DNA from 4 places in the Thiorhodovibrio winogradskyi genome. Region 3 is predicted to be linked to each of the others. Evidence: predicted binding sites of a transcription regulator. Region 3 holds the regulator's gene; each other region holds the start of a gene.

Region 1 (5,961 bases), 1.2 Mb from region 3:
TTTTCTATCGGCGAGCATCTATACGAATAAAAATCAGATCATGAACGATGGCCAGTATGAGTACGAGACCATTGCCTATCCTTTCATGCGTGCTCTCGGTCAAGCTGTCCTTCGCTATATGCGCGATAGCGCGAGGGATACTTCCGTTGATCACTAACGCCAGACCTTTGCTTGACTCTAGTGTGCCTCGAACTCTAGTGACCATCGATTAGATCTCGAGCCTGGTTTCATGGCCAGCCGCAACGAAATGATGACATCCGAACCAAACCCGAGGCTTTGCCAGGAGCTGAAAATATGAGTCTGTTTGACATCATCGCGGTATTGATCTCCTTGTCGGCGGTCTTCAGTTGGATCAACGCCCGCTTTCTAAAGCTACCGACAGCGATCGGTCTGATGATGATGGCGTTAGCGCTCTCGCTGGCGCTGCTGTTGCCATTTCCGCTCAATGAGCATATCGCACTTGACGCACGAGTGTTGCTTTCAGGCGTTGATTTTAATGCCACGGTTTTGCATGGCATGCTGAGTTTTCTGCTATTCGCCGGTGCTCTACATGTCAATATTCATGACCTGGCACAACACCGCAATACCATCGCCGCTCTCTCAACACTGGGCGTTGTCCTGGTCACGATCATTGTTGGCCTTTCCTCTTATCTGGTCTTTCTTTTGCTGGGGTTCGACATTCCCCTGCTCTATTGCTTGCTGTTCGGGGCGCTGATATCGCCAACTGACCCGATCGCTGTCCTGGGGGTGCTGAAAAGCGCTGGTGCACCGAAAAGCCTTGAGACCAAAATCACCGGTGAGTCACTGTTCAATGATGGTGTAGCAGTGGTGCTCTTCATGGTGCTCTTTGATATTGCCATTGGAGGGCAGCAGATTCACTTGGACCATGTGCTGGTGTTGTTTGCGCAAGAGGCGATTGGTGGGGCGCTCTTCGGACTGATGGTTGGACAGATTGCTCTCGAAATGCTAAAGCGTATTGACAACTATCAGGTGGAAGTCTTGCTGACGCTTGCCGTCGCTAGTGGTGGCTATGCACTGGCCGAGCATGTTCATCTATCGGCCCCCATTGCCGTGGTCGTTGCCGGCTTGATGATTGGTAATCAGGGACGCCATGGCGCCATGTCGATGAAAACGCGCGAGCACCTGGATTCATTCTGGGAACTGGTGGATGAATCCCTTAACGCTGTGCTTTTCGTGCTGATTGGGCTTGAAGTCCTTGCCTTGACGCTTGGGGAGAACTATTTGCTCGCCGGCGCACTGATTATCCCATTGGTGTTGATGGCTCGCGCGCTGAGCATTGGTGTACCACTTGGGCTTTATCGCGGATTTCGAAATCTCTCCCCTGGTACTATCGCGATACTGACCTGGGGCGGCATTCGAGGCGGCATCTCTGTCGCCCTGGCGCTCTCCTTGCCACCTGGCGGCATCCGTGACCTCATCCTCACCGTCACTTACATGATCGTGGTGTTCTCCATTATGGTTCAGGGACTCACCCTGACCCCGGTGATTCGCGCATTTGAGCACAAGGCAAATCGTGAGTTTGGTGCCCCGGCGCCAGAGGAAAACAAGCTACAGCCGTGACCCCGGTGCCGTACTTTATGCTTGAAGTTCATTCTTTTGTGTTTGAGTTAAACCTGAGCACAAAAAACGGGGCCCGAAGGCCCCGCTGCCAGCATGATGCGGTCTTAGCGCAGCATCACTTCCCAGCCTTGACAAACTCCGGATAGGCCTCAAGCCCACATTCGCCAATATCGACACCTTCGTACTCTTCTTCCTCGCTGACGCGCAGCCCCATGGCCAGCTTGATCAGGAACCACACCAGCAATGAGCTGGCGAACACCCAAGCCAGGATGCTAAAGAGTCCAATAAACTGCGCGACAAAGGACGCCTCGCTATTGGTCAGAGGCACGGCGATCAGGCCCCACATACCGACCACGCCATGGACGGAGATGGCGCCGACTGGATCATCGACACGCAGCTTGTCCATGGTGACGATGGCATAGACGACGATCACGCCACCAACACCGCCAATTAGGGTCGCGGCGATGGGAATTGGCGTTAGGGGTTCGGCTGTGATGGCCACCAGGCCAGCCAAGGCACCGTTGAGCGCCATGGTAAGATCGGCCTTGCCAAACATAATCCGCGCCGTGATCAAAGCCAGCACCAGCCCGCCAGCAGCTGCCATGTTGGTATTGACAAAGACAGCCGCCACCGCGTTGGCCTCGCCGATGTCGGAGATTTTTAGCTCCGAGCCCCCGTTGAAGCCAAACCAACCCAGCCACAGGATAAAGGTACCCAGGGTCGCCAACGGCAGGTTGGAGCCGGGGATTGCGTTGATGCTGCCGTCCTTGCCATATTTCCCTTTACGTGCGCCGAGCAGCAGAACACCGGCCAGAGCCGCGGAAGCACCGCACAGATGGACGAGGCCAGAGCCTGCAAAGTCATTGAAGCCGATCGCGTCGAGCCAGCCACCGCCCCACTTCCAATAACCTTGCACCGGGTAGATGAAGCCGGTCATGATCACCGCGAAGGCCAGGAAGGCCCAAAGCTTCATGCGCTCGGCCACGGCTCCTGAAACAATCGACATTGCCGTGGCAACGAAGACCACCTGGAAAAAGAAGTCCGCCATCAAGGAGTAATAAGTCTCGCCATCGCTCGCCAGCACCTCGGCCACTTCATGATCGCCACCAAACATGAAGCTGAAATCGAAATGCGGCAGCCAGCCTCCGGCGAAATCATCACCCGGGTACATGATTCCATAACCCATCAGCATGTACATGATGCAGGCAATGGAGAAGAGCGCGACGTTCTTGGTCAGAATTTCGGCCGTATTCTTGGCGCGAACCAGACCGGCCTCGAGCATGGCAAAGCCCGCGGCCATCCACATGACCAGCGCGCCCGAGATGAGAAAATAAAAGGTATCCAGCGCATAGGCGAGCTGTACAGTCGGTTGTTCCACTTTTGGTTCCTCCCGTGAAGTTCGCTTAAAGCGCGTCTGGACCGGTCTCGCCGGTACGGATGCGGATGACCTGATCAACTTCAAAGACGAAAATCTTGCCGTCTCCAATCTTGCCGGTGCGGGCCGCGTTGGTGACCGCCTCGATCACCTGCTCGACCAGTGCGTCGTCGACAGCGATTTCTACCTTGATTTTGGGTAGAAAATCGACGACATATTCAGCGCCGCGATAAAGTTCGGTATGGCCTTTCTGCCGACCGAACCCCTTAACCTCAATGACGGTGATGCCAGACACGCCGATGTCGGCCAGCGCCTCCCTCACGTCATCGAGCTTAAATGGTTTGATGACTGCTGTAACCAGCTTCATTGCATAAGCTCCTTAGTGTGTTGTTTTAGGGTGACCACCAGGGGCGGCCACCCCGCGCAATTAGCCTCTTGAGAAGATCAGACTACTCGGGCAGCTTAGAACTCCTTGTTCCAGCCCACCCAGACCTTCGCATCTTGGTCCCACAAATCTCCGGCATTCGTGGATTCACCGTCGACTTGCTCATAGGTCAAGCTGAAGGTGCCAAAGTCACCGGCCTCTTTGCTTATGGACGCACCCCAGTGCCAATAGTCGTAACTCGCCGTCCTGAGGCGACCGGCTTCCCGGTAGACCTCTTCGTCATGCTTAAAGTCGTAGTAGCCACCGAAAACTCCGAAACTGAACTCTTGGGGAAGAGGGATATCCAAGGCGGCGTTGTAGTAAAAGTCGCCATCATAGTAAAGTGCGTCTTTATTTGCCTTGCCACCCCAGGCGGTATATTGAATACCGGCAGACACGGCTGCCGCGCCGAAATCATAGCCGCCGGAAATACCAATTTCCCAGAAATCAACCTCATCTTTGCTGTCGGGATAAGCGTAGTAAATGGTATTGATGCCCAGGCTGGCGTTCTCATCGGGCAAGGCAAAGTCAAACCCGGCATAAAAGTCAAGCTCATAAGTCGGCGAATCGGCATTGGAGCCGGATGTGGTGCCCTGGACCAGCCAGCCATTCGGGGTATTGATTGGCGCCCCGGTATTTGGGTTGATTTGTACAAAACCCGTCACGCTTTGGCTGCCATCGTCCCAGTCGATGTTGGACGCCCAAGTGCCTGCCGAGAAACCACTCTCATGGGCAGCATCAACCCCACCCTGCACAGCCGCGCCATCACCTGTCTGCGTGACACCACGCCACATGTAGTTGGAAACAGCACCGATATTGGCACTGAGAGACCAAGGCCCTGCCGCGAAGGCAACACTGGTCCCGGCCAGTGACAGCGCGACCGCGGCTGCAAGACTGCTGAGTTGACGCGGCGACGGCTTGGTCGATTGAGTGTCTTTCATAGCGTCGATTTTCATGCGCTTTTCATCCTTACATTCGTTTGCGAGTTAAGAAAATGGGCACCAGGCTCCGCTTTGAGCTCCGCAAAACGGGAGCAGTTGAACCTCGATCACTGGATAAGCATAACGCATGCCAACCTGAAATGTTACGAAAAGACAACGGTTTTCAGGCATTTGTTGTAAAAACGCACCGTCCTGACGCACTATCATTGGGCGAGTGATGGGTGCAAGCAGGGCATCGACGCACCGATACGGTGCATGAATCCTCCGGCGACGCGACACCTGATCAGGCTTATAATGACCGGTATTTCCTTATGCCAAGAACAGGTAGCCTCGATATGATGGATCCAAAACAACTCGACGACCTCGCCCGCCGTCTCAGCGCCGCGATGCCCAAGGGAGTGCAGGTGTTGCAGGAAGACCTACAGCGCAGCATGCGCGCCACGCTCGAAGCGGGCTTGAGCCGGCTTGACCTTGTCACCCGTGAGGAGTTCGATATCCAGGCCGCGGTGCTGGCACGCTCCCGCGCCAAACTGGAAACACTCGAAGCACGCGTGGCCGAGCTCGAGGAAGCGGCTCGCGCTGCCAAGACCTGAGCCACTCGAGCATGATGTGCGGCAACATTCTCGCCAGATGGCCAAAACACCACCAATGAGTGGCGAGCGAGTGGCCTGTGGGTCTCAGTATTCTTTATAGCCGCGCGCCCTATGGCATACAGGCACTCGAGGTGATCGTCGAGGTACAGACCGCCGGCGGTCTGCCCGGTCTGTCCATCGTTGGATTACCGGAAATGGCGGTGCGCGAGAGCAAGGACCGGGTGCGAGGAGCGCTGCGCAGCGGCAGCTTCAAGTTTCCGGACGGTCGCGTGACCATCAATCTGGCGCCGGCTGATTTGCCCAAGGATGGCGGTCGCTTCGATCTACCCATTGCACTTGGCATTCTTGGCGCATCTGGGCAATTGCAACCCGAGGCCATCGCCGAGCATGAGTTCTTGGGCGAGTTGGCCCTCTCTGGCACTCTGCGGCCAGTTTCAGGCGTATTGCCCTCGGCACTGGCCGCGCGCGCGGCCGGGCGCGCACTGGTGCTGCCGGTTGAAAACGCCGATGAAGCTAGCCTGGTGCGCGATTTGCGCATCCTGCCCGCGCGCCATCTGCTTGATGTCTGTCAGCACCTGAACCAGATCGAGGCGCTGTCGCCTCACCAACCGCAACCCGCTTCCAAACCGACCGGCGCCCCGCTGCCCGACCTGGACGAAGTCCGCGGCCAGCCCCAGGCCAAGCGCGCGCTGGAAATTGCCGCCGCAGGCGCTCATAGCCTGCTGTTCGTCGGCCCGCCCGGGACCGGCAAATCCATGCTCGCGAGCCGCCTGCCCGGGATTCTGCCGCCCCTGAGCGAAGAAGAAGCCCTGGAAGCGGCGGCCGTGCGTTCAGTGGTGGGACGCCAGCAGCCTGATCGCAGCCGCTGGCGCGAACGGCCCTTTCGCGCACCCCATCACACCGCGTCCGGGCCGGCCCTGGTCGGCGGCGGCAGTCATCCGCGCCCAGGCGAGATCTCGCTCGCCCACCACGGGGTGCTCTTTCTGGATGAACTGCCCGAGTTCGACCGCCGGGTGTTGGAGGTGCTGCGCGAGCCGCTTGAATCCG
Region 2 (5,961 bases), 2.5 Mb from region 3:
ATGCATCAGATGGTCAAGATTGATGATGCCGACGCTTTGGCCGAGATTCGTGCCGCGGTCGAGAAGCTTAAAGAAACCTATCCCGAGATTGACGTCGACGCCTATATCGAAAAGGCCACCAATCCCTTAAGCCAGCTCACGCCGGAGATGCTTGAAAAGCGCCGGCAAATGATCGCCGAGAATCTCAAATTCGCGATGAACGATGGTGAAAGCCGCATTTATCCGTTCAAAATGTTCAATGCCATGATGTACGAGGATATGGGCAATCAGGGCCCCTTTGGCGCCATGATCCTGCCATTTGATTACGCCACCTACTATGAGACTGGCGATGGCAAGGCCTCGGTCAAGCAGGCGATCAGTGATCCCATTGTGCAGCGCATGTATCAAATGCCCTTCAAACTCTACATGATGGATGAGTTCATGTACTACTTCGGTGTCATGGAGGGTTGGGATCCAAGCTATCCGCTAGTCGATGGCGAACTGGTCAATGTCGAGCCACACTGGATGCGCCAGATGGGCACCTTGATGGTGAATCACGGCATCCAGGGCGAGGGCAGGGATTGCAAGGAATGCCATGATCCGAACGGCGTCATGGACTTTGCCGCCCTGGCTTATCCGCCCGAGCGGGTCGCACAGCTGCAGAATCTGGAAGGCTTGAAGGCAAGCGGCCAGAATCCGGACCAGAAGGTGCAGCCATTGCCGGCGCCACCGGTACCCGCCAAGCCGCCCATTCAGGCCCAGGCAGCGGATAGGGTTTCACCAGACAGGGCTCCTGTGGGTCCACCGGCGGCAAGGCCGGTTCCCGGTGTGCCCGCTGCCAGGCCACTGGCGCCGGGGCCTCATGAGCGGATGTCGGTCAATCCGCCCTATCCCTACTGGCCGAGGTGATTAATCTCCCGCTGCTGAACGGAGCCACTCGGCCAGGGGCGCGAGATTGACCGCCATGTTGGATCGCGCGCCCGCTCTTGAATTCAGTCCATAAACCACGCAGTTGACGCCAACTACTCGCCCTTGCTGCAACACCGGGCCGCCGGAAGTGCCTGGGCAGAGGGATGGCGCGCCATCTTGCTTTTGCCCCGCCATGCTGTAGAAGTTGATCGCATCGGCGCGAATGATCCGGGTGCGGCCCCAGCCGCGACGGACCGACCGGCTGGCGTTCTCCCCAGGCTGGGTGCAACCATAACCAACCAGGATCACTTTGTCGCCTGGCGCTGGCGCGACAGCCCTTACCGGGAGGGTGGGAATCTCAGGGGTGTCCACGTAAAGTTCAATCAGGGCGACATCCGGGTAGCGCGCGGCGAAGTGGTGCCGCAACCGCAGCCGTTGTTGCAGAGAGGCTTCCGCTGTCATCTCGGGTAGCGCTGATCCGGGCCCATCACTCTCACGTGCCGCCGTCAGTCGCCGAACTTTGTAAGCGCGAAAGGCTTTCAGCCCGCGCTTATAGTCTGGGGCGAGCAAGGTCCGCGCGACTGTCACTATCAGACCGCTGCCAGGCTGATGTTGCACGGGCGCCTGGTTCACGACAATCGATCCTCCTGGCTCGAAGGATGGCCGCAGCTCACCGCTTTGCGTATCCACCACGCAGTGGGCCGCGGTGAGGAGTCGGCGCGCGCCGATTTTGGTGGCGCTGCAGAGGATCTCGTTCTGGGTTCCCATGGCCACCACGGCAGGGTAGCGTCCGTCGAGGTCCGCCGTTCCCTGATGCAGCGCCTTGCTCGGGCTAGCGGCGAGCAACAGGCAGCCAAGAATGATCGGCCATGACATGAGCTGGCGCAGGCCTCGCCAATTGCCTGGACGCGCGCGCTCATACATGGGTTGCGTCCCGTTCCATACGAGTCGCGGATCGCACAAAATGCCGGCTTGTGCTGTCGCCCTTGCGACAAATGCTTGGTTGCCTATCTGTAACATACTGAATAAATAAATCTTTCCTGTGATGCCAAAGTAGGCACGCGATTTGCTTTTACTAGCGAAGGCTGACTTGAAGCCTGAGCAATTTCGCGTATCGGGTGCTGCCTTTGGCGGCGGCCGATTGCAAGGGGAGGCATCATGGAGTTGAAGGTTGTTGATTCGTCCGGGGTGCGGGAGAAAATCCGCGATCATCCCTGCTTCTCGAAAGATGCGCATCATCATTATGCGCGCATGCACGTGGCCGTGGCGCCGGCTTGCAACATTCAATGTCACTACTGCAATCGCAAGTACGACTGCGCCAACGAATCCCGCCCAGGCGTGGTCTCTGAACTCTTGACGCCGGAGCAGGCGGTCAAGAAGACCCTGGCCGTCGCGGCCGAGATTCCCCAACTCACGGTCCTTGGTATTGCCGGACCCGGCGATCCGTTGGCCAACCCGGAGCGCACTTTCGCCACCTTCGCGGCCTTGACCGAGAAAGCTCCGGATATTCGTCTATGCGTTTCAACCAATGGCCTGATGCTGCCCCAGCATGTGGATGAACTTTGTCGGCACAACATCGACCACGTCACCATCACCATCAACTGTGTGGACGCGGACATTGGCGCGCAGATTTACCCCTGGATCTTTTGGCAACACCGGCGCATTCGCGGCGCCAAAGCGGCCGCCATTCTAATTGAGCAGCAACTCATGGGCCTGGAGATGCTGGCTGAACGCGGGGTGCTGGTCAAAATCAATTCGGTACTCATTCCTGGCGTTAATGACCTGCATCTGGCCGAGGTCAGCCGTATTGTCAAGCAGAAAGGCGCCTTTCTCCATAACATCATGCCGCTGATCGCCGAGCCCGAGCATGGCACCTTCTTCGGGCTCATGGGTCAACGCGCGCCGAGCGCCAAGGAGTTGCACGCGGTGCAACAGTCCTGCGCCAATGACATGGAGATCATGAGTCACTGCCGGCAGTGCCGCGCCGATGCCATTGGCATGCTCGGTCAGGATCGCCACGATGAGTTCACACTCGAGCGCATCGAAAAGCTCGAGATCGATCCTGTCGCGGCCATGGCGCGCCGTGCCCAGTTGCGCGCCCAGATCGAAGCCGCACGCACAGCCAAGTCACTCCAGCCCGTTCTGGTGTCGCTGACCTCACTGACGCAGCCCAAGCCTGGGGTTGGCGGATCGCCGGCGGCGCAGGTAGGGCGGGCCAAGCTCGCATCCTCCGCGGCAAGCTTTCGCGTCGCGCTGGCCAGCAGTGATGGCCAGCGCATCGACCAAAGCTTGAGTGAAGTCGAGGTGCTGCGCGTCTATCAGGTTGACGGCCAGAGCTCTCGCCTGACCGAGACGCGCCCGGTTTCAGGTTTGCCCTCGCACCTAAGCCAAGACCCAGTCGCGGAGGCTAAGGTCACGGAGGTCATCAAGCTGATTAAGGATTGCGACGCCCTGCTCTGCACCCGTATTGGTTTCAATGCCTGGCAGCGACTGGAGCGCCAGGGAATAAGACCGCTGAGTGCCGAGAGCGGCCTTCCCATCAAGGTCGCGCTCAGGCAAGCCCATGCCGACTGGCACACCGACACCGAGGGTGCTGCCAACGCCGCGTCTCGCGCGCTATCGGCTTAGTGAGCGCCAGCCGCGAAAACGCAAGAGCGCCGACCCGAGGTTGGAACCAGATCGGCAATTGATGACTCAGGATTCTAGGGAGGCAGCCCAATGTCCTACCGCATCACCACCGATTGTGTGAACTGCTGGGCCTGCGAGCCCTTATGCCCGCAACAGGCGGTGCTGGCCAGCAAGCCGCATTTCGTCATTGATCCGGCGCGCTGCACGGGCTGCGAGGGCGAGTTCGCCGAACCCCAGTGCGCCAGCATCTGCCCCATTGAGGGCGCCATTCTCGACCCGAGCGGCGCACCCGTGAATCCGCCCGGCTCGCTGACCGGCATTCCCCCTGGTGTCTGGGACCAGACGCGGGAACGCATACAGGCGCGCTGAGCCCTTCATCGACCAGTACACCGGCCAGGGTATTGTTCTGGCAACATATTTTTCTGACAACATTAGGAGTTAACACTCAATGGCAAAAGCAAAAGTCACCTTCGAGGATATCGGCCAAACCGTGAATGTGCCCGCGGGCATTCGGGTGATCGATGTCTCGGAGAAAGTCGGCGCCGGCATCATCTACGGCTGTCGCGAGGGCGACTGCGGCACCTGCATGATGCATGTGACCGAAGGCTGGAACAACCTGACCGAGCCCTCGGTGCTGGAGGAAAAAGTCCTGCGCGAAAACATGGCCAGCCGCCACGACCGCCTCGCCTGCCAAGCCCAGATTATCGGCGACTGCACCGTCAAGCCCGCCTAAGAATGAGTGGTTAGTGGTTAGTGGTTAGTGGTTAGTGTTTAGTGGTTAGTGTTTAGTAACTAGCGACTGGCAACCAACAATTAACAGCGAAAAGCTAGCAACGAAAATATCAATCCGGAGTATCCCAACCATGGCCTTAGTGACTTTTTCCAATCCTGACTACAAGGACAAGACCGTCTACGCGGTCGCCGGTAGCCACACCGAGACCTTGCTGAAACTTGCCAAGGAGAACAAGGTGCCGGTTAACTTCGACTGCCAGGACGGCGAATGTGGCCATTGCTTGGTGCGAGTCACCAGTGTCGACAGTAAGGGTCGCATGGGCTATTTCTTGACCGACAAGGAGCAGAACGTTCTCAAGGAACTGGGTAAGCTCACACAGGAACAAATCGATCAGCTGCATGTGGATGATATGCCGAGCGAATACCGGCTGGCCTGTCAGATGATCGTCCGCGACGAAGATATCCTCGTGGAGTACTGATTCCATGCTGGCGCGCGGCTCGGGAGTCTTGGTCCGCGACCCCTGGCGAGGACAGTCGGAACAGCCGCCAGGGTTGTTGGCTGGTTCGCCGTCCGTGCAGGTTCCGAAACAGCCGACGGTCGAGGTGGAACCCCTGCTTGACAGTCGTGAGTTTTTTCACCAACTGATGCGGCACGCGGCCGGTCACGGCAACGACCATGCCTACGCCTGCATGATTGCGAGCCGCTGTGGCGGACAGGGTGCGCTACCCGATTGGCTGGGACTGGAACCGGCCGCCTTCGGCTGTCTCATGCGCTGGCACTTTCCGGGGCTGGAACTTGGCGGCGCGGTTGCCACCGGAGCGCGCCTGGCCGCGGACCGAATGGATGAAGTCGCTGATCTGGTGCGTATTCTGCTGATGGATAAAGCTGGTGAGTCTCCCTCGGAAGTGTGGATGGCGCATATGGTTGCCGCCGGTTGTTGCGGCGATGATCATCTGTGGCAGGATCTGGGTCTCTTGGACAGAGCCGAACTGACCGCCCTGATGCAGCGCAACTTTCCCGCGCTGGCGGCGCGCAATATCAAAGATATGAAGTGGAAGCGCTTTCTCTACAAGCAACTGTGTGAATCCGAAGGCATCTATAGTTGCCGCGCACCGAGCTGCGGCCAATGTGTGGACTATCATGCTTGTTTCAGTCCTTGATCCCGAAGCCCTGTTTCTTGCCCGCGCGGATTCGGGCGAGCTCACCCGTCGCCGCGCGGTCGGGGCCTATCTTGGTTTGGCCGTTGGTGACGCCCTGGGCGCGACGGTCGAGTTCATGATGCCACGCGAGATTCAGGCCGAGTACCAAGTGCACAAGGACATGCACGGCGGTGGCTGGCTGAAACTGCGTAAAGGCCAGGTCACGGACGACACCGAAATGGCGCTGGCCCTGGGCCGTGGCATTTTGCGGGCGGGGCGGGTCGAGGCCCAGGCAGCGGCCGAGGCCTTTAGCGATTGGATGCGAACCAAGCCGGTCGATATTGGCAATACCGTGCGTCGCGGGATTGCCCATTTTCGCCAGAGCGGCGAGACCGAAATGCCGGAGAACGACTATGACGCCGGCAATGGCGCCTGCATGCGCTGCCTGCCGGTGGCCCTGGCCACCCTGGGCGACGATGCCGAAGCGGTTGATCGGGCGAACCGTATCCAAGCCCATGTGACCCACCACAACAGGCTGTCGGATGCCGGCACCCTGTGCATCATTCGCATGGT
Region 3 (5,961 bases):
GCATTGCCATTGGCAAACGACAAATGGGGGCGGGCGCGGCGCCGCGCGTGAGGTCTGCGAGTTCATCATGCGCGCCCAGGAGACATTCGAGCCCATGCTCGCGCGTTATCTCCCTCCGTTCGAGGCGCTTTAGGCGCGACAACCGTTGTTCGCCTATCGTCGCCAATCCCTGCTTGCGGCAACACTGCTGCTGCTCGGAACCCTTGCCCTGTGGTTTTCCCAACCGACACAAGACACTGTCCAACCACAAAGCACCCTGGAAAATCGGCGTCCGGATTATATTGTCGAGGGTGTTCGCGCGCTGGAACTGGACTCCCAGGGGCAGCCCTTGCGCCAGCTGCATGCCGAGCAACTGCGCCATTACCCGGATGATGACAGCAGTGAACTCGACCAACCTCGCCTGGTACTCTATGACCAGGCGCTGCCGCCCTGGCGCATCCGCTCCGAGCGCGGCTGGATCGCGGCCGGAAGCGAGCAAATTGTCTTGACCGGGGATGTACGCGCCAATCGCGCTCAAGCTCCCGCCCATGACCCCCTTGCATTCTCAACCAGCCAGATCAAGATCTTTCCGGACGACCGCTATGTTGAAACTGATCGTTTCGTTGAACTCGACCGCGGCCTCGAGCACATGACGGCTATCGATGGCATGCGGCTCTGGTACAGTGAACCGATGCGAGGCGAATTCCTTGGACGGGTGCGTTCCCGGCTATCGACAAGTGAGACACCAGCGCCTCCGCGGCCGCCGGCAACCTCTGCCGACCGTCGTCTGGACTGATTCATCGCCACCATAAGACCCATGCTTTCTCCCAGCCCCAATGTTTCTGATCCCGGCGTTTCCAATCCCGGTTTCCGCGGCGCCCTTTCCTTGCGACCCGCCCTGGCGCTACTGTGCCTGATTGTCTTGACTACCACGCCCACACTCGCGCTTGACAGCGATCAGGAACAGCCGCTGTTCATTGAGGCGGACGCGGCTGAATTTGACGAAAACACCTCCCAAAGCTGGTACATCGGCAACGTCGATATCCAACAGGGCAGCCTGCGCATTCTTGCCGACCGGGTCGAGGTCCAGCATCGCGCAAACCGCCAGCCACGCATCATCATTGCCACGGGCAATCCGGCACGTTACCGACAAATGCCCGAGGGGGAGACCGAACCAGTGCTGGGGCAATCCCAGCGCATGGAATACGACGCTGACAGCGACGTGCTGACCCTGATCGACCGCGCCGTGCTGATTCAGGGCGAGGATCGCTTTGCCAATGACCGCATCGTCTATAACCGAACAAGCGCGCGCGTCACCGCCGGAACTAGCGCCCAGGGCGTGGAGCGCGTCAAGATCACCATCACGCCAAAGGAATGACTGCCGCCCCCCGCACTCAGGACACTCTGGCGCTGCAGGCCAAAGGTCTGGCAAAGAGCTATCGCCGTCGCCGGGTGGTCGATGGTGTCGATATTGCCGTGAGCGCCGGCGAGGTGGTCGGTTTGCTTGGTCCCAATGGCGCCGGCAAGACTACCAGCTTCTACATGATCGTCGGCCTGGTAGGCGCCGATGCCGGACGCATTCTGCTCGCTGGCGAGGATGTGACCCTCGCGCCCATGCACGCGCGCGCCCGCCGCGGCCTGAGCTATCTGGCCCAGGAACCATCGGTATTTCGCAAACTGAGTGCCGCGGACAACCTGATGGCGGTGCTCGAAACCCGCCCTGACCTCAACGACAACCAGCGCCGCCAGTCTTGCGAGGCGTTGCTCGATGAGCTTGGCATCGCGCACATTGCCCAATCCCTCGCCCTCAGTCTGTCGGGGGGCGAGCGCCGGCGACTGGAAATTGCCCGCGCTCTTGCCGTCGAGCCAAAAATCATGTTGCTCGACGAGCCCTTTGCCGGTGTTGACCCCATTGCCGTGGTCGATATCAAAAACATCATCACCCATCTGCGCAAGCGCGGCATCGGCGTGCTGGTGACCGACCACAATGTGCGGGAAACGCTCGACATCTGCGATCGCGCCTACATCATCAACGACGGCCAGGTGATTGCCGAGGGCGCGCCCTCGGTTTTGCTCGACAATACCCAGGTACGCGCCGTCTATCTTGGCGAGCATTTTCGGCTGTGATCAGCTCCTGGACCCATCAAATTGCGCTCCATGACGGGCACGATTTGTTCTCTAGCGCTCTTTTCTCTGACATTCAGACACCAGGACCGAGCCCCCGACTTTGCATCGAGTTGGCCAAGATCAGCTACAATCAAAATTGCCCCATGCAATTTACATTCGCCATTCCAACATTGCCATCCATGCCCATCCCGTCGAAGTTCCGCTGCCGGCCACCTTGTCCGTCACCTTGCCTGCCCGCTGTCAGTTGAAGCCCTCGCGATGAAGCAAAGCATTCAACTGCGCCTCGGCCAGCAGCTGACGATGACGCCGCAGCTGCAGCAGGCCATCAGGCTCCTGCAGCTCTCGACCCTGGATCTCCAGCAGGAAATCCAACAGGCGCTCGAGTCCAACCTGATGCTCGAGAACGCCGATGACGACCTGCCGGAACCAGGCACTCGGGAAGATCGCCGCAACCAGGACGAGGCCAGCGCCCTGCGTCTCGAGGAGGCCAGGCTCGATGGTTCGCTGCGCCCGGAGCGCGAGGACATGCCCAACGAGCTGCCCACCGACAGCGAATGGACGGATACCTTTGCCGATACCGCGGCCGATTCCCTTGCCGATACCTTCGATTCCATGCCAAGCAGCGGTGCTCAAGCCAGCGCCCAATCCGGCTCCCAGTCCGGCGATGGCAATGATTTTGACCTCTTCGCCCAGCGCTCGCGCCCGCAAACCCTTCACGATCATATCGCCTGGCAGCTCAATCTGACCCGTTTCGGCGCCCGCGACCAGGCCGTGGCCGAGGCGCTGATCGATGCCATCGACGCCGACGGCTACCTGCGCCTGGATCTGAGCGAACTGCCGGAGATTCTCAATGACCCGGAACTCGAGCAGGACGAGATCGAGGCGGTGCTGCATCGCATTCAGAGCTTCGACCCGCCAGGGCTAGCGGCGCGCGATCTGCGCGAATGCCTGATCCTGCAACTGCGCCAGCTGGCCGATAACCAGCCTCGACGCGACCATGCGCTGCGCATCTGCGAGCACCATTTCGACGCCCTTGCGCGCAATGATCTGGACGCCATGCGCCGCGGCACCAAGCTCGACGATGACGCCTTGGGCCAGGCACTGACGCTGATCCGCTCCCTGAATCCGCGCCCAGGCTCGGCCGTGACCGAGGTGCAACCGGAGTACATCAAGCCCGATGTGCTGGTGCGCCGCCGCCACGGCCGCTGGAGGGTGGAGCTCAATCCGGACAGCACACCGCGCATCCGCGTGAACGAGAGCTACAGACAGCTCATTCGGCGTGCCGACAAGGCCGAGGACAATCAATGCCTGAAATCCCATCTGCAGGAAGCGCAGTGGTTTATCAAGAGCCTGCTCAGCCGCAATGACACCGTCCTGCGCGTGGCAACTAAAATCGTCGAGCTGCAGCAAGACTTTTTCGATTTTGGCGAAGAGGCCATGCGCCCGTTGGTGCTGCGCGACATCGCCGAGTCGTTGGAGCTGCATGAATCCACCGTCTCGCGCGTGACCACGCAAAAGTACATGCACACCCCCAGGGGAACTTTCGAGTTTAAATATTTCTTCTCGAGTCACGTCAACACGACTTCAGGGGGCGAGTGTTCATCGACTGCCATCCGCGCCTTTATCCGCAAGTTGGTCGCCGCGGAGACGGCCAACAAACCACTGAGTGACAATAAAATCGCCGAGATCCTGTCGGATCAGGGCATTAAGGTGGCACGACGAACAGTCGCCAAATACCGCGAAGCCATGGGCATCCCGCCCTCGAACGAGCGCAAGCGGCTCGCATGACAGTCGGGTTTTCATCTTCCGGCCCTTTTGTGGTCAAATCCCACCCTGTTATTGCATCGGCCATTGCATCGGCTTTTCGCCGCGTTCGACCATCCAGGAGTCATCACCTATGCAAATCAAGCTCACGGGGCATCATGTCGACATTACCGAACCACTCAAGGACTATGTCGATAATAAATTTTCCCGCCTCGAGCGCCACTTTGACCATGTCATCAATGCCAACGTCATCCTGAGCGTCGAGAAGCTTCGCCAGAAGGCAGAAGCCACGCTGCTCGTCAATGGCGCCAATGTCCATGCCGATGCCACGCACGAGGATATGTACGCCGCCATCGATGGGCTCATCGACAAACTCGACCGCCAGGTACTCAAGCACAAGGAAAAGCGCCAAAGTCATCGCGCGCCCGGGGCCAAGGCGGCTAGCGCCGAACTGGCCGCCACCGACGAGGCGGCAGCGGATGCGCTCGAGGAGGACTGAGGTCAAAGGCGGCGCCTGCCCCCCCTGTCCTATCACCTGTCCTATCAAGCGTCCTATCAAGTGTCCCACCACAAGCGGACCGACATCATTCACTGATGACCAGGTACCGGAGCCGGTCATGCCGGCTCCGGTTTTTCTTTACTCCACCGGAGAGCCAGCGCACATGTTTCCCCCGCAACTCATCGTCGAGCACCGAGTGCTCGCCGGGGCCAGCATCAGCAGCAAAAAGCGGCTGCTGGAAACCCTGGCCGAGCTGCTGGTCGCCGAGCAGCCCCAGCTCAGCCGCGAGGCAGTGTTTGATCGCCTGCTCGAGCGCGAACGCCTCGGCAGCACCGGCCTCGGTCATGGCGTGGCGCTACCCCATGCACGGGTGGCGGATATCACGGATTCCATTGGTGCCTTCATTCAGATGCGCGAGCCCGTCGCCTTCGATGCTATCGACGACCAACCCATTAATCTCGCCTTTGCGCTCCTGGTGCCCGAGAGTGCCAACGAGACCCATCTGCAACTGCTTGCCAATCTGGCGGAAATCTTCAATCAGGATCCACTTCGCCAGCGCTTACGCGCAGCCGAGGATCCACGAGCACTGCTCGAGATCCTCACCCAGGCGTCTCCGACACCAGCCCGCGGGGCCAGGTGAAAGCCCGCGACTCCCTGCAGCATCTGGTCGACAGCCTGAGCAAGCCGCTCAAGCTGCGCTGGCTACTTGAGCCTCCGCCAACGCCCATTCCTCTGTTCAATCCACCCTCGTCATCCATCCAGCGCCCATCATCGACCCGGTCATCTGCCCCATCATCCACTCAGCCTCCGCGTCAGCGTTTGGTGGGCTCCATGAACTGCATCCGCCCGAACCGGGTGCAAATTGTCGGTCCAGCCGAGTCCGATTACCTGAGCGATTTACACCCGGACGCCCGCGCCGACATGATGACGCGGGTCTTCACCGCACAACCCATCGCGGTCATTTTCTCCGACGGGCTGGAGCCCGACCCCGAATTCCGCGCCCGTGCCGAGCGGGAGCACACCCCTTTGCTGGGTTCGAGCCTGAACGACCAGGATCTTGTGGAGCACTTGCAGCATGTGCTGACTCATGCCTTTGCCGAGCGCATCACCCTGCATGGTGTTTTTCTCGAGGTTCTCGGCATGGGTGTGCTCCTGGTCGGTGACCCCGGCATCGGCAAGAGCGAACTGGCGCTCGAACTCATCGCGCGCGGACACCGACTCATCGCCGATGACGCACCTGAATTTGCCCGGGTCGCACCCGAGATCATCGAGGGCCACTGCCCGCCCGTGCTGCGTGATTTTCTTGAAGTACGCGGCCTTGGTGTGCTTAATATTCGCGCCATGTTCGGCGAGAGCGCGGTGCGCGAGACAGACCGCCTAAAGCTGGTCATTCGCATGCGGGCTTACGACAGCAGCGAACTGGCCGACGTCGACCGCCTGCTTGGCAGCCTGTCCGCTCGCACCATTCTCGGTATCGCGGTGCCGGAAATCACCATCCCGGTGGCACCCGGGCGCAATCTCGCTGTCCTGCTCGAGACGGCCGTGCGCAGCCAAATCCTGCGTATCCGGGGCTATGATGCCGGAACCGATCT
Region 4 (5,961 bases), 530 kb from region 3:
ATCGCCCGGCCGATGCCAACCGCATGGCGCGCGCGGCAAGCGAGCAGGCGGATACAACCGAAGAGATTATCCGGCTTGCGCTCAAGTCGCTAAACCGGGGCTAATGGCCGTGCATCGCAGCTTGATGCTTAAGCCTCCGGCCTGATTCCTGACTCCGCGCGAGCTGCCCACTATGTCCGACACCGACCGCCTGATCACCCCCGCCGCGAGTTCAGAGGATCGGGCGCTTGATCGCGCCATGCGCCCGCGCAGCCTGGCGGACTACATCGGCCAGCCACGGGTGCGCGAGCAGATGGAGATTTTTATCGGCGCCGCGCGCGCGCGCGACGAAGCGCTCGACCATACCCTGATCTTTGGCCCACCGGGGCTTGGCAAGACCACACTCGCGCATATTCTGGCCCAGGAGATGGGCGTGAATTTGCGCCAGACCTCGGGTCCGGTGCTGGAGAAGCCCGGCGATCTGGCCGCGCTCCTGACCAACCTTGATGCGGGGGATTTACTATTCGTCGACGAAATTCACCGCCTGAGTCCGGTGGTGGAAGAAGTCCTCTATCCGGCAATGGAGGACTTTCAGCTCGACATTATGATCGGCGACGGCCCGGCGGCGCGCTCCATCAAGCTCGATCTGCCGGCCTTTACCCTGGTCGGCGCCACCACCCGCGCCGGCCTCTTGACCTCGCCGCTGCGTGATCGCTTCGGCATCGTGCAGCGGCTCGAATACTACTCAGCCGCGGATTTGGCCGTGATCCTGCGCCGCTCCGCCGGCATTCTGGCGGTGGAAAGCGATGCCGAGGGTCTGGGCGAGATTGCCCGCCGCGCGCGCGGCACCCCACGCATCGCCAACCGACTGCTGCGCCGGGTGCGGGACTACGCCCAGATGAAGGCCGATGGCCGCATCAATCGCGCGGTCGCGGATCGGGCGCTTGGCATGCTGCAGGTCGACCAGCAAGGCTTCGACCACATGGACAGGCGACTGCTGAGCGCCGTGATTGAGAAATTTGCCGGGGGGCCGGTTGGTGTTGAAAGCCTTGCCGCCGCCATTGGCGAGGAGCGCGGCACCATCGAGGATGTGCTTGAGCCCTATCTCATCCAGCAGGGCTACCTGATGCGCACACCCAAGGGCCGGGTCGCGACCCTGCTGGCTTATCAGCATCTTGGATTATCGGGAGCACAGGTCGCAGGGGCAATGGCTGGGGCGGCATCTGGCCTGTCGCGTGCTCAAACCCATGGCGATCTGTTTGCGAAGCAGCCGGCGATTGGGCCGCAAGCCGACAGCGAGAACAAGACGGATCAACCTCTTTGAGCGAGCTTTGCGGGGAACCAGTGCCCACAAGACGATCATCTCTCTCAGCGCTCGCCGCTTTGGCGACGCTTGATGGTTGCGATGGCCTGGGCAACGGCCTCGGTGACCTGCTGGCGCATCATGCGACCGTCGCCGCTGCTCAGATGTGCCGAGAAGTCAATGCTGTGGCGAACATAACGGGCGGGTAACCGATTGAGCGCCAGGCACATGATGTCGGCAATCAAATCCTGATCGGGCGGCTCCGTGAAGGCGTCGCTGGAGGTGCGGAAAATCTCGTCGAGCACCAGTTGTTCGTAATAGTTGGTAATACTGGACAGCATGGGATGCTCTTGATATGAGTGTTCGGGTTTGTTGTGTTTGCTTGGACGCATGATGTTACTCCGATCAAAATGTTTCGTCTGCTCGGCGCGTGACAGGTCAATCGAGACTGCCACCATCAGGCGAGACTGTGGCGGCACAGCGAGGTCGAGCGACATCTCGCCTGTAACCGCATAATCGGTGGCTGCATAATTTGGTGGTCGCATAATAGTCGAAAATTCATTCGCTTTCGGTCTATAGTTGTGAGCTGGTATCGCATATTTTGCAATCGCGTCCATGCATCCATCCACGGACGTATGGATTTCTGGGCTGATGCCGCGCCCCGGCCGCGCCACGCTTGCCATGCTTGCCCATGGACTTTCTGCCATTGACCTTCCGAAGGAGGCCCTGTCCGCCGCATGCCTGATGCCATGACGACGACTGGTCCCAAAGCGCGCATCGCCCTGTGTGGCGACGGGGACCCTGTGCGCGCGACTGCCCATGTGCTCGCCTTTCTTGGGGTCGAGCCGCTGTTGCTGACGCAATGTCCGCGCGCGCTGGGCGAACTTGCCGACAAGCAGGTCGCGGCGCTTTGGATCTGCGCTGCCGATGAGTCACTGCGCGCGGCGGTGCAGATGCTGTTGGCAGGCAACAACCCCGCCAATGGCGATGCGCTGCCCATTATCTGCCAGCCGCCGGCCGATTCGTCTTTCGCCGACCCGCGCGTTGCCCTGGTGGCCAGCCCGCTGGTGCCAGGGCAGGTCATCGGCCTGCTGCAATGGATACAAGGTCGGCAGGGTGAGACCCGCGAGGACGGCCAGGATTTGCGCGGCCAGCATCCCTCCATGCGGCAGGTGCGACGGCTGATCGCTCAGGTGGCCCGCACCGATGCCACTGTGCTCATTCTGGGCGAGACCGGCTCCGGCAAGGAGGTGGTCGCGCGCGCGGTGCATCGCGCATCGGCGCGTTCTGGTAAACCCTTCGTGGCGGTCAACTGCGGTGCCATCCCGCCTGATTTGCTTGAGAGTGAGCTGTTCGGGCATGAAAAAGGCGCCTTTACCGGCGCCTTCACCGCGCGCACCGGCCGCTTCGAGCTGGCCGAGGACGGGGTGATTTTTCTCGACGAGATTGGCGACATGCCCTTGCCGATGCAAGTCAAGCTGCTGCGGGTGTTGCAGGAACGCACCTTCGAGCGGGTCGGCTCGAACAAGTCCCTGCAGACCAACGCGCGGGTGATTTCCGCGACGCACCGCAATCTCGATCAGGCGGTGGCCGAGGGGCATTTTCGCGAGGATTTGTTCTTTCGGCTCAACGTCTTCCCGATCGACATACCGCCGCTGCGCGAGCGGCGCAGCGATATTCCCCTTCTGATTAAGGCGCTGAACGAACGCCTCAAGGAACAGGGCGCCGAACCCGCGCTGCTCACGCCCGCCGTGCTCGCGCATCTGAGTACCCTCGAGTGGCCGGGCAACATTCGCGAACTGGGCAATCTGCTCGAGCAGCTCTCCATCATGTATCCGGCGGAGCTGGTCGATCTGGCGCAACTCCCACCCCGGGTGCGACCCGAGACTGTGATGGCATCGATCCTGCCGGCGGCCGCTGCTGTCCCAAAGCCAAGCGAGGCCGCGACCGGGTCACCTGCCGCGATGCCAAGCTCCCTGCCCAAGGGGCTGGAGTTGCGCGAATACCTCAACGCGCTTGAACGCGGCATGATTCTGTCCGCGCTTGAGGAGCATGGCTATGTGGTGGCGCGCGCGGCACGGCGTCTGGGCATGCGACGCACCACACTGGTGGAGCGCATGCGCAAGTTCGGCCTGGAGCGCGAGGACGCCGCCGAGGCAACAGGCGACTGAGGGGTTGTCCTGACAACACGCATCTCGAACCCCGCGCCCGCGAGCTAATGGCCACCTCCAACCGCTGCCCGCGAAGCGCGCTGGCCGAGGGTCTGCCGGGCGAGCAGCTTTCCCTGGCACTGTCGAAAATCCGTCACTTCATTTGGGTTCCTCGCTTCAGCAGCAGGACATTCGCGTCATTCTTGACGCTCTTGCGCCCGCCGGCGGTCATCGCAAGCAGACTGCCACTCGGCTTGGGATCAGCCCGCGGAGGCTCGCATTCAAGTTGGCGCTTCGGCTTGGTGGGAGCATTCAGATTTCGGCTCCTTGAGACCGGGCCTGTTAGGAAGATGGCATTATCGTTGCTTGCCTTGAGTCATTAGATCGGGTGCCGTCCGCCGCGCGGGGAGTCAGCGCCAGGCTCGGGACAGGTGCTCAGCACGCTGGAGGTGGGTCATGAGCGATATGCAAATTCAAAGTGTTCTGCAGCAGATGCGCGCGCTGGCGCAGTCAAGCAAGCTCGAGGGGATTGAATCCGCCGGCTCCCTTCAGCCGACTCAAAGCCAGCAGCGCCTCGGAGAGCCGAATGGAGAGCTGAATTTTGCCGAGACCCTGACGGACTCTCTGCGCGCCGTTAATGGCCTGCAGCGGGAAGCGAAAGAGGTCCAGACGAGTTTCGAGCTCGGCGACGCCAATGTCAGCCTGCCCCAGGTGATGGTGGCCATGAGCAAATCCAGCCTGGCGTTCGAAGCCACCAACCAGGTCCGTAACCGACTGTTAACGGCCTATCAGGAAGTGATGCGCATGTCGGTCTGATGACTGACTGAGGAAACGGAGAGAAAAGCGATGGCCGCGGCTCTGACAGAACGCCTTGCAACCGGATTTAACAACTTTACCGCCCTACCCGCGGGCCGGCAGCTTGCGCTGCTTGGGCTTGTAGCGGGTGGCCTGGTGGTCGTCGCTGGCGTACTTTTTTGGGCACTGCGCCCTAGCTATGTGCCGCTGTTTGGAGGGCGCATGGATAATGCCGAGGCCGCTCAGGTGATGGAGGCGCTTGGCCAGATGGGCGTGCCCTACAAGGTCAGCAACCGTCTCGGTCAGGTCGGCCAGATTGAAATCCCCGAACAGCGCGTAGCCGAAACCCGTTTGCTGCTGGCGGGCCAGGGGCTACCCAAATCCGCCGATATTGGCTTCGAACTGCTGCAGGAAGACGCAGGCTTTGGCGCCAGTCGGCTGATGGAATCCGCCCGCCACCAGCGCGCGCTCGAAGGCGAGTTGGGCCGCTCCATCGCCGCGCTTGATCCGGTCGATCTGGCGCGGGTGCATCTGGCACAGCCGGAGCGTTCGGTTTTCATCCGCGAACGCAAGCCGCCCACCGCATCGGTTGTGGTTCATCTGCGTACTGGGCGCAAGCTCAACGACGCCCAAGTGGCTGCCATTGTGCATCTGGTGTCCTCCAGCGTGCCGGCTCTGGAGCCGGACGCGGTCACTGTGGTTGATCAGACCGGCCGCTTGCTGACCAACAACGATGACGAAATGGGTCTCTACGCCAATGCCGATCAGCTAGACTATACCCGGAGGCTGGAAGATAGCTATGTGGATCGTGTACGCTCCTTGCTGTTGCCCATTCTCGGTCCCGAGGGCATGCGGGTGCGGGTTGCCGCCGATCTGGACTTCTCCCGCGTCGAGCGCACTGAAGAGCTGTTCGACCCCGAGCGGACCGCGCTACGCTCCGAGCAAATCAGCGAACAAGAACGCATCGGCAGCGATCTCGGCCCCATGGGCGTGCCTGGCGCCCTGACCAATCAGCCGCCCGAAGGCGGCCAGCTGGGCGAGGGTGAAGCGGCCGGGGGTCAGGCGGAAATACCCAAGAGTCGCAGTCTTGACAGCACGCGCAATTACGAGATCGACCGCACCATCGCCCATGTGCGCGAAATGCCTGGCGCCATCAAGCGCCTGTCGACCGCCGTGGTGGTCGACTTTATCGAACAAACCAACGAGGAAGGCGAAGTTACCCGCATTCCGCGTCCGGCCGAGGAACTCGAAAACATTCGCGCCCTGGTGCGCGAGGCGGTTGGCTTTAGCGATGCGCGCGGCGACACCATTAATGTGGTCTCCGCCGCCTTCACCACCGAGCAGGAGATGGAGCCGGCGCAATTTTGGACCCAGCCCTGGTTTGTCGATCTGGCCAAGCTCGGTGCTGGTGTTTTGCTAGCCATTCTGGTGTTGCTGACCGTGGTGCGACCGGGGGTCAAACAGTTACTCGGTGCGCCAGCGGGGACCGATCTGGTCGCCCAGGATGAGGACGGCGATGGAGAGGACGAGGGTGAGGATCATGTCTCCCTGGGGCAGCATCAGGGTTCCGCCATTGCCGCGCTTACCGGTCCCAAAGGGCCCGATCAGCAGCAACTCGATCTGGAAGCCGTGCGACAAATGGTTGAGGAAGATCCGAAACGGGTGGCACAAGTCATGAAAACCTGGCTAGGTGTAAACGATGGCAGCTGATCCTTCCAAACTCACGGGACCCGA

Evidence for each region. The regulator sigma-54, encoded in region 3, starts transcription at its own class of promoters, with help from an activator protein. The targets are predictions, from matches to a motif close to TGGCANGNTNCNTGCTT.
Region 1: Thiowin_RS06730 (TorF family putative porin) is a predicted target of sigma-54. The motif match lies at 4,438-4,454, and genes of this name have one in related genera.
Region 2: nifB (nitrogenase cofactor biosynthesis protein NifB) is a predicted target of sigma-54. The motif match lies at 1,944-1,960, and genes of this name have one in related genera.
Region 4: fliE (flagellar hook-basal body complex protein FliE) is a predicted target of sigma-54. The motif match lies at 3,784-3,800, and genes of this name have one in related genera.

What each region holds. Positions count from the first base shown of each region.
Region 1 is NZ_CP121472.1:1,480,706-1,486,666, reverse strand. Features, by position in the region: gene Thiowin_RS06750 (serine hydrolase) at 1-157, shown strand, start outside; gene Thiowin_RS06745 (cation:proton antiporter) at 295-1,581, shown strand; gene Thiowin_RS06740 (ammonium transporter) at 1,697-2,959, opposite strand; gene Thiowin_RS06735 (P-II family nitrogen regulator) at 2,985-3,323, opposite strand; gene Thiowin_RS06730 (TorF family putative porin) at 3,419-4,336, opposite strand; gene ubiK (ubiquinone biosynthesis accessory factor UbiK) at 4,657-4,914, shown strand; gene Thiowin_RS06720 (YifB family Mg chelatase-like AAA ATPase) at 4,992-5,961, shown strand, end outside.
Region 2 is NZ_CP121472.1:2,803,143-2,809,103, reverse strand. Features, by position in the region: gene Thiowin_RS12700 (cytochrome c3 family protein) at 1-888, shown strand, start outside; gene Thiowin_RS12695 (trypsin-like serine protease) at 889-1,764, opposite strand; gene nifB (nitrogenase cofactor biosynthesis protein NifB) at 2,047-3,516, shown strand; gene Thiowin_RS12685 (4Fe-4S dicluster domain-containing protein) at 3,607-3,885, shown strand; gene Thiowin_RS12680 (2Fe-2S iron-sulfur cluster-binding protein) at 3,965-4,249, shown strand; gene Thiowin_RS12675 (2Fe-2S iron-sulfur cluster-binding protein) at 4,380-4,727, shown strand; gene Thiowin_RS12670 (nitrogen fixation protein NifQ) at 4,732-5,409, shown strand; gene draG (ADP-ribosyl-[dinitrogen reductase] hydrolase) at 5,390-5,961, shown strand, end outside.
Region 3 is NZ_CP121472.1:290,360-296,320, forward strand. Features, by position in the region: gene kdsC (3-deoxy-manno-octulosonate-8-phosphatase KdsC) at 1-133, shown strand, start outside; gene lptC (LPS export ABC transporter periplasmic protein LptC) at 146-775, shown strand; gene lptA (lipopolysaccharide transport periplasmic protein LptA) at 797-1,357, shown strand; gene lptB (LPS export ABC transporter ATP-binding protein) at 1,354-2,106, shown strand; gene Thiowin_RS01515 (RNA polymerase factor sigma-54) at 2,365-3,894, shown strand; gene hpf (ribosome hibernation-promoting factor, HPF/YfiA family) at 4,004-4,369, shown strand; gene Thiowin_RS01525 (PTS sugar transporter subunit IIA) at 4,488-5,009, shown strand; gene hprK (HPr(Ser) kinase/phosphatase) at 5,006-5,961, shown strand, end outside.
Region 4 is NZ_CP121472.1:5,238,026-5,243,986, reverse strand. Features, by position in the region: gene ruvA (Holliday junction branch migration protein RuvA) at 1-104, shown strand, start outside; gene ruvB (Holliday junction branch migration DNA helicase RuvB) at 173-1,303, shown strand; gene Thiowin_RS23995 (late competence development ComFB family protein) at 1,348-1,899, opposite strand; gene Thiowin_RS23990 (sigma-54 interaction domain-containing protein) at 2,020-3,453, shown strand; gene Thiowin_RS23985 (helix-turn-helix domain-containing protein) at 3,596-3,763, shown strand; gene fliE (flagellar hook-basal body complex protein FliE) at 3,889-4,248, shown strand; gene fliF (flagellar basal-body MS-ring/collar protein FliF) at 4,279-5,937, shown strand; gene fliG (flagellar motor switch protein FliG) at 5,927-5,961, shown strand, end outside.